2 regions of the Bradyrhizobium sp. 154 genome follow, and region 1 is predicted to be linked to the other one. Evidence: predicted binding sites of a transcription regulator. Region 1 holds the regulator's gene; the other holds the start of a gene.
What was found. Region 1 encodes PhoB, which activates phosphate uptake and scavenging genes when phosphate is short. Its sites were predicted from a motif close to TGTCATNNANCTGTCAT; they were not measured.
Positions count from the first base shown of each region.

Region 2: a site for PhoB is predicted at 1,758-1,774, ahead of IVA92_RS04625 (NAD-glutamate dehydrogenase). Genes of this name have one in related genera too.

Region 1 covers NZ_JADPKG010000030.1:263,490-267,986, forward strand. The annotation lists gene pstB (phosphate ABC transporter ATP-binding protein PstB) at 1-14, shown strand, start outside; gene phoU (phosphate signaling complex protein PhoU) at 26-742, shown strand; gene phoB (phosphate regulon transcriptional regulator PhoB) at 757-1,464, shown strand; gene IVA92_RS06810 (GcrA family cell cycle regulator) at 1,725-2,237, opposite strand; gene IVA92_RS06815 (aspartate aminotransferase family protein) at 2,706-3,914, shown strand; gene argF (ornithine carbamoyltransferase) at 3,914-4,497, shown strand, end outside.
Region 2 covers NZ_JADPKG010000026.1:35,049-39,545, forward strand. The annotation lists gene IVA92_RS04625 (NAD-glutamate dehydrogenase) at 1-1,755, opposite strand, end outside; gene IVA92_RS04630 (hypothetical protein) at 2,736-3,107, opposite strand; gene IVA92_RS35930 (hypothetical protein) at 3,292-3,495, opposite strand; gene IVA92_RS04640 (H-NS histone family protein) at 4,455-4,497, shown strand, end outside.

The DNA.
Region 1 (4,497 bases):
GCCGGTTCGGCTGAGGAGACGGGACATGGGTACTGAACATACCGCAAAGGCCTTCGATACCGACCTCCAGGAGCTCACTCGCCTCGTCGCCGAGATGGGCGGCATCGCCGAGCGCATGATCGTCGATTCCGTCGACGCGCTGATCCGCCGCGACGTCGCGCTCGGCCAGCGCGTCGTCACCACCGATGCCGAGCTCGACGCGCTTCAGAAGCGCATCGAGGAGCGCGCCGTGCTCACCATCGCCCGCCGCCAGCCGATGGCGGTGGATTTACGCGAGATCGTCGGCGCCATGCGCGTTGCCACCGATCTCGAGCGCATCGGCGACCTCGCCAAGAACATGGGCAAGCGCGTTGCGGCGCTGGAGACGGACTTCCATCCGCTGAAACTGTTCCGCGGCCTGGAGCACATGACCGACCTCGTGCAGCAGCAGGTCAAGTCGGTGCTGGATGCCTATGCCGCGCACGATTTGCCGGCGGCGATGGCGGTGTGGAAGGGCGACGAGGAAGTGGACGCCATCTGCACCTCTCTGTTCCGCGAGCTCCTCACCTATATGATGGAGGATCCGCGCAACATCTCGTTCTGCATCCATCTGATGTTTTGCGCCAAGAACATCGAGCGCATCGGTGATCACGCCACCAACATCGCCGAGACCGTGTTCTACATGATCGAGGGGCAGGCGATCACCGACAAGCGGCCGAAGGGCGACATGACGACCTTCGCCACGACGGTACCGAATACCTAGGGAGCGACGACAACATGGGCGCACGCATTATGGTGGTTGAGGACGAGGAAGCTCTCACCGAGCTTCTCCGTTACAACCTCGAAGGCGACGGCTATGACGTGGAGACGGTAATGCGCGGCGACGACGCCGACACCCGCCTCAAGGAACACATCCCCGATCTGATCGTGCTCGACTGGATGCTGCCGGGACTGTCCGGCATCGAGTTGTGTCGGCGGCTGCGCACCCGTCCCGAGACCAAGCAGCTCCCGATCATCATGCTGACCGCGCGCGGCGAGGAAAGCGAGCGGGTGCGGGGTCTTGCGACCGGCGCCGATGACTACATCGTCAAGCCGTTCTCGGTGCCGGAGCTGCTCGCGCGCGTGAAGGGCCTTCTGCGGCGCGCAAGCCCCGAGCGGCTCGCCACCGTGCTCGCCTATGGCGACATCGAGCTCGATCGCGACAAGCGCCGCGTCGCGCGCTCGGGCCGGCCGATCGATCTCGGCCCGACCGAATATCGCCTGCTGGAGTTCTTCCTGGAGCATCCCGGCCGCGTGTTCTCGCGCGAGCAGCTGCTCGACAGCGTCTGGGGCCGCGACATCTACATCGACGAGCGCACCGTCGACGTCCATATCGGCCGCCTGCGCAAGCTGCTCAATCTCGGCCGCGAGCAGGACCCGATCCGCACCGTCCGCGGCGCGGGTTATGCGCTGGATGATCGGTTTGCAAAGGCGGAGCAGACGTAGGCCCAACTGCGTCACCAAGCTCGGTCGTCGTCCCGGACAAGCGTAGCTCCCGGCAACGCGCAGCGTTGTCCGGAGCGAAGCGCCGATCCGGACGCATAGCCACAGGACGTGGTTGTTGCGCGAAAAGGTAACTCCGAGTCCCCGTAACCACGGCTTGCGGTGGCTATCGGTCCCGGTCCGGCGCTTCGCTTGTCCGGGACGACGTCGGGTTTGTTGCGCCGTCACCGCGTGACGGCTGCCGGTTCGATCTCAGGAAATAATCACCGCGTGCTCGGCTTCGGTGCCGCCCGCCGGCGATCCGCTGCCGGCTGATAGGCGACGCGCGAGTGCTGGGCGCAGTAGGGCAGGCCTGACAGCGCCTTGCCGCCACAGAAGAAGAAGTCCGGGCTGGAGGGATCGCCGACCGGCCAGTGGCACGTCGCCTCGTTCAATTCCAGCAGCGACAGCCGCTGACTCATCGGCACCACGTTGTCGTAGGTGACCGGTTCGGCCTCCACCTCGACCTCGAAGGCCTGCGCCAGCGCGGTGTTGCCGCGCGAGATCGGCCGGGTCACCCGCATCATATGCTGCGCGGGCCGCGCCTTGCGCGGCCGCGGCGCTGCCGATGAAGGGCTCTTGGCGCGGCCCGACAGGCCGAGCCTGTGCACTTTGCCGATCACGGCATTGCGGGTCACATTGCCGAGCTCGGCCGCGATCTGGCTGGCCGAAAGTCCGGCCTCCCAGAGCTTTTTCAGCTGCTCGACGCGATCGTCGGACCAGGTCAAAACCGTCATTGCACCCTTTCCCTCGTTGCGCGCCGCCATCCTGGGGCCTCACAGCGAATGCTTAAGCCTTGAAAAACCCGTGCCGTCAGAATCCCTTAAGGCTCGCCGGGCGCGTGACTGACGCCCGAACGTTTACGCCGGTACATGAGGACTCTTGGGATCAGAACCGCTGCACGAGATGTCGTATCTGACAGTCCAAACGCTACAATATGGCGTGACTCCCGCGCAAGAGTCCGCCGACTCGCTTCCACATGTTCCGTGGTGAAAACCCCGCAAGATCGGCACCGCAAGACTACGGATTTCGCGTTTCGCGAGGCTTTCCGGGCGGCATTGACACCCGTCTTGCCAGGCATAAGATGGTGACGCGTGCCGCCCTTAAAAGGCGGCACGTTTCGTTTTCCGGACCGGTCAATGGTGCGCTGCGCAAGGCATGCCAGGCAGGTCTCAACGTCCAAATGCAACATCCAAGTGATGGTCATGACCAACAGCGCCGCGCCGCATCTGCTTCCCGTTTTCGCCAGGGCGGACCTTGGCTTCGAGCGCGGCGAAGGCTGCTGGCTGATCGCGACCAATGGCGATCGCTATCTCGATTTCACCTCGGGCGTCGCCGTGAACGCGCTCGGCCACGCCCATCCTGCGTTGGTCAAGGCATTGCAGGAGCAGGCGACCAAGCTCTGGCACATGTCGAACCTGTTCCAGAGTCCCGATGGCGAACGGCTTGCAACGCGTTTGTGCAACGAAAGTTTCGCGGACTTCGTGTTCTTCTGCAATTCCGGCGCCGAAGCGTTGGAATGCGTGATCAAGGTCGTGCGGCGCTATCATGCCGCCAAAGGCCATCCCGATCGCTATCGCATGATCACCTTCGAAGGCGCCTTCCACGGCCGCACGCTGGCGACGTTGGCGGCGACGGGCTCGGCAAAATATCTTGAAGGTTTCGGCCCGCCCATGGATGGCTTCGACCAGGTCCCGCATGGCGATATCGAGGCCGTGAAGAAGGCGATCGGTCCGCAGACCGCCGGCATCCTGATCGAGCCGATCCAGGGCGAGGGCGGTGTGCGTTCGTCAACACCCGCCTTCCTCAAGGCGCTGCGTCAGCTCTGTGACGAGAAGGGCCTGTTGCTCGCGTTCGACGAGGTGCAGACCGGCATGGGCCGCACCGGCGATCTGTTCGCGCATCGCCGTCTCGGCGTCACCCCCGACGTGATGTCGCTGGCGAAAGCGCTCGGTGGCGGCTTCCCGATCGGCGCTTGTCTTGCCACCGCGGAAGCGGCCTCCGGCATGACGCCCGGCTCGCACGGCTCGACCTTCGGCGGCAATCCGCTCGCGATTTCCGCTGCGAACGCCGTGCTCGACGTCATGCTCGAGCCCGGCTTTTTCGATCACGTGCAGAGGATGTCGCTGCTGCTCAAGCAGAAGCTCGCCTCGGTGATCGATCGCTATCCTGATGTCGTCAGCGAAGTCCGTGGTGAGGGGCTCCTGATCGGCATCAAGGCGGTCGTGCCTTCGGGTGATCTCGTTACCGCCCTGCGCAACGAAAAGCTGCTCACCGTCGGCGCCGGCGACAATGTGGTGCGCTTCCTACCGCCTCTGATCGTCACCGAAGCCGAGATCGAGGACAGCGTCGGGCGGCTCGAGCGCGCCTGCGCGGCGATCTCGTGCAGTCAGACCAAGCGGGCGGCAAGCTGATGAGCAATTCGCCAAAGCACTTCCTCGACATCAACGAGCTCCCGCTGTCGGAGCTCAAGCGCATGCTCGCCGCATCCTCCGCCATGAAGGCGAAGCAGAAGGCGCATCAGCCGGTCAGGCCGCTCGAAGGCAAGACGCTGGCGATGATCTTCGAGCGCCCCTCGACGCGGACGCGGGTGTCGTTCGACGTCGCCATGCGCCAGCTCGGCGGCGAGCCCATCATGCTCACCGGCGCCGAAATGCAGCTCGGCCGGGGCGAGACCATCGCCGACACCGCGCGCGTGCTGTCGCGCTATGTCGACGCCATCATGATCCGCATCCTCAATCACGAGGCGCTGCTGGAGCTTGCGGCCCATGCGACCGTGCCCGTCATCAACGGCCTGACGCGCCGTTCGCACCCTTGCCAGGTGATGGCCGACCTCATGACCTATGAGGAGCATCGCGGCCCGATCGAGGGCAAGACGGTGGCCTGGACAGGCGACGACAACAACGTGCTGGCGTCCTGGGCCCACGCCGCCGAGCGCTTCAAGTTCCAGCTCAACGTCGCAACGCCGCCGGAGCTCGCGCCGAAAAAGGCGATGCG
Region 2 (4,497 bases), on a different contig from region 1:
ATGATTTTCGATTACCGGCACGCGGTAAGACAGCGACAGCGGTGCGGCGTCCGAAAACACCTTGAGGCCGAAGCGCCTGGGATCGTCCTCGCCTTCCAGACGGTGAACCGAGATCATCACCGGGCGGGCTGGCGTGAGCTTTTCGATTGTCGTGATATCGGTGATCGCCTGCTTCGCGCCGAACACCTCGGTATAGCCGCCGCTAAAGGCCCGGGCATATCGGTTGGTGAGCATGCGCGCCCGCATGCCGTCGGTCGAGGCGGTGAGCGCTGCCTTCAGCTTGTCGGCCCAGGTCGCGGCGATGGCGCTGATCCCGGCTTCGAGCGTGGCGCGTTCGATGACGGGCGTTTTGCCTTCATACCGCCCGACGATGTAGTGGACGCGCGCAAGCGATCCTTCGGGGAAGGACACGTAGGATGCCGCTAGCGTTCCCTTGTAAACCTGCGCGAGGAAGTTGGCGACGCGCGTGCGCACGTCGGTATCGTATTTGTCGCGCGGAATGAAGACGAGGATGGAGACGAAGCGATCAAACTTGTCGATGCGTGCCAGCGCGCGGACGCGGGGGCGCTCATAGAGGATCAGGATCTCCATGACGAAATTGTAGAGGGTGTCGATGTCGACCTGGAACAGTTCGTCGCGCGGATAGTCTTCGAGAATGTGTGCCAGCGCCTTGCCCGAATGGCTGTTCGGGTCGAAGCCGGCGCGCTGGAGCACCTGTGAAACTTTGTGGCGGACATAAGGAATCTGTCGTGCCGAGCGGGTGTAGGCGCCCGAGGTGAACAGGCCGACGACACGCAGTTCGCCCTCGAGCCGGCCGTCGGGCGTATAGAGCTTGATGCCCACATAATCCATCCGGATGCGGCGATGGACGCGGCTGGAGACATTGGCCTTGATGACGATCAGCAGCGTCGGCTCGCGCATGAACTCGCGGATTTCCGAGGTCATCACCACCATTTCGCTGCCGCGGCGCAGCACCTTCACATCGGGATCGCGGAGGATGCCGAGGCCTTCGCCGGTCGTGATGTCGTCGGACGCATCGCTGTCCGGCGAGAAGCGATATTCGCGCACCCCGAGAAAGGTGAAATTGTCCGCGCACAGCCATTGCAGGAACTGATTGGCCTCGGCGACCTCGTCGATCGGCAGCGGCGGCGGATTGGAGGAGAACGTCTTGATTGCCGCCTCAACGCGCTCGCGCATGGCGCGCCAGTCGGTGACGCAGGCGCTGACGTCGTTCAACGTGCCGGCGAGGCCGTCGATCAGCTTCTGACGATCCGCATCGGCGTCCAGGCGAGTGATGTGGAGATGAATCAGGCTCTCGCGCGCGCCCTTTGCTCCCGCCGGCAGTGATTCGCCGTAAAAGCGCAGGAGCTTGCCTTGGTCATCGCGCTCCACCGCGATGATCGGGTGAGCGACGAGGGTGACTTCGATGCCCTGCTCGGCGAGCTCCGCCATCGTGGAATCGAACAGGAAGGGCATGTTGTCGTTGAGAATTTCGAGCACGGAAATCTCGCGCCCGTCCGGCATCATCGGATTGACGACGCGGATATCGGCGCTGCCGGCCGTGCGCTGCTGCACGTGCTCCCAGGCCTGTTCCGCCAGGAAGGCCAGCGACGAGGCATCGTGATTGGCGAGATCCTCGACATTGGTGTAGCCGAACAGAAGCTCGGCAAAGGCCCGGGGGCTCCGGCCCGGCTGCACGCTGCCCGTTGCCTCGCGGATGAGAGTTGCCCGTGCCCTGTCGTCACGCCACGCCATAATGTCCTCCGTTTGTCGTGCCGTCCGACCGCTGCCGCGATCATCAGCTTGATCTGGAGTGCATCTCTTTGAGCGCCGCGATCGAGTGCTGCGCGAAATCCTCGGTCTCGAAGCTTCGACGGCTTCCGACGACAATACTACGATCCCGGAGCAAAAGGCGCTCGCCGTCGTGAGGCGGGCTGAAATCCCCTACGACAGCGGGCCGACCGGCGTCGAATGATTGACGACAAGAAAAATCACAAGCAATTTCAATTGTGTATGAGTTCGCGGTTTTGTTCTGGACGGCGCGCCAGCAAACTCAGGCACTTAGGTAGCCATCAGCCGCGTTCGTTGAATAATGGTTGAATAAGACGCCGGTGAACAGCGGCGAACGCTTGGGGAATTTGCTGCCGACACTAGCAGACTAGCCTTGGCGCGATGCCTCACTGTGGCTGGCGCATTCGCGAAGAATTTCCTCGTCACCCTTTGGTGTCCGGAAACATTCAAAGCGCCGCTGACATGCGCTGTCGTACGCGAGCGCCCTCGGATGTTCGCATTGACGTTGCTCGTCGCACCATCAACTCTTGCCCAGTCGAGCTTTGTGCGAATGGAGGGCCACGTGAGATACAATCGACGAGAGGAAACTGGCGGACAACAGTCACAAGTCAGTCTATCCGCTCCGAAAGCAGCAGAACCGAGCACGATGCCATTCGCCCAGCGGCTCACCTGCACGATTGACCATGCATGCGAAGTGACCGGCTTGGGACGCACGAAGCTTTACGATTGATAGGGGCTGGGCGTATCGTCACGACAACGGGTCGGACGTCGGCGACGCCGAAATGCCAGACCCGTGGAGGACAGAACCAAGAAGAATTCCTGTGCTTTCAGGGGGTCTGTTGAGCCGTCGACCTCAAGCTTGGCAGGTTGCAGAGGCATCGACAAGAGTGCAGCTTCGTCGCCACGTCCCATCGACACCCATGATGCTGACCGTATGCTTGTGTTCAAAGCGAACACGGTGCGTTTTTCGGTTGTTCTCCATCATCTGCAATCCCCAATTTCAAATCAGTTTCTCCAAATAAATGCGCCGCCTCCCTGAGCGTCTCTGCAATAAGCAAATCGATCTTCGTCGACTGAGCCAGTAGAGTCGTTCTCGTCGCTTCATTCAGTTGTGTCTGCCCCACGATCAATCGGATGCAGCTATTTGCGAGCTCAAGAATGAAAACAGCCCGACGGATGTCATCTGCTGTTTGAATGTCGAGAGCTTGAACCTGCGACAACAGAGCGGCGACATTCGCCACAATGCCGGGCAGTCTCTGGGGACTTGTCTCAGATTTCGCCTTGTATGGCTGCCGGAATTTTAGCACTGAAGACATGGTCGCAATTCTCAATTACGGATCGGCGTCGCTTTGCCGAACATGAAAAACACGAGACTATGAAAAATAGAGCTGTACGCGAAATACAACGGGGCAGGCCAACTTGGACTAGTCTTGCCATAATGACGACCACCACGCCGGCTATCTGTAGATTGTCGTGTCCGAGAATTTACGCCGAAGCAGTTTACAAACAGTTATGAGGTTGCGAGCAGTCGGTGTTGCAGTATGCAAGTTGCGTCACGAACGCTATCGAAGTTCGGCAACATTGGCCTAGGACAATTCGTTTTCTGCTCTTGCGCCACTTATTTGCAGAGTAAGGCCCGGGTATCGCGGAGCCTGTGCTTAGAACGAGCAAGTCACGCCTCCCATTGCGATAGACATCAAACACTTTTCGCCCCCGCTAATCCAATCGAAGTAAACACAAAATACGTTTCGGTCATTCTAATCGACCAGCTTACAACCTCGAACCGCGGTGCGGGTTGTAAATGTGCAACGCTCCGCGACTTCTGCTACACGACGTGCCAGGCACGAAAACGCCGTCGACCATCTTGAGGCGCACCAGCGACCGCGGCGCCGTTCCGATAAGAGAGGGAAACCGATTTTTGGCCCGCGAGTATGAGAAGAGCGAATCGCGCCTCGATCGATGAGAGCATGCACTAACTCCGCGGAGGCTAGACCGGCCATCTATTCAGGAGAGCGGCCGCCCTTCGTGTCGGCCGACGTGGCACTTCGAAATACAGCAACGAGCCGATCGGCTTCCCAAAGCTCAACGTCGTGCTCGCCGCACATTTGCTCGGCTCGACGTCTCGCAGCTTGTTCGTCAATGCAGTCGAGCTTTGCGGCGCAAATGACTCGCCTGCCGCTCTCCACCACGAAGACTTTGTACCGCATGGCCAGTCCCCCAACGGGACCGCAATCGTAATCCGACGTGGGTGTGAGGCAGTGCCAAAAGTGAGTGCACGTACGCGGAACCTTTGTACGTGTGGCAATTCGGCTATACCAGCGCTCTAGAACTCATCGATGGCTCAGCCGCGTAATCTCGCGGCGTGCCGAACCGTGCGGCTCGAGCTTAAGATTGAGAAGCCCCCAGCGTCATCAGCAGCGAAAGCCCAACCGGTCAGGGCGTTAAGTTTGTGGATGTCACGATATCGGTCTGCGAGCCGCTAGCGAGAGTTACCCCTCGCACCATTAAAAGCTTCGCCACGATATTACCGCCGTGGTGCCTTTCTCCCTGCTACCTCCGCATTTAAATGTGGATTGTACGGCTAATATTTAGCTGGTGGCTTGTCTGCTCCTTCATTCCCGACTTGTCTGCCTGGGCCTTCTCCCAAGAATTTGGATCGAGCCATGGACACCGCGCATTTAAATTCGCTCTCCCTTGACGAGCTCT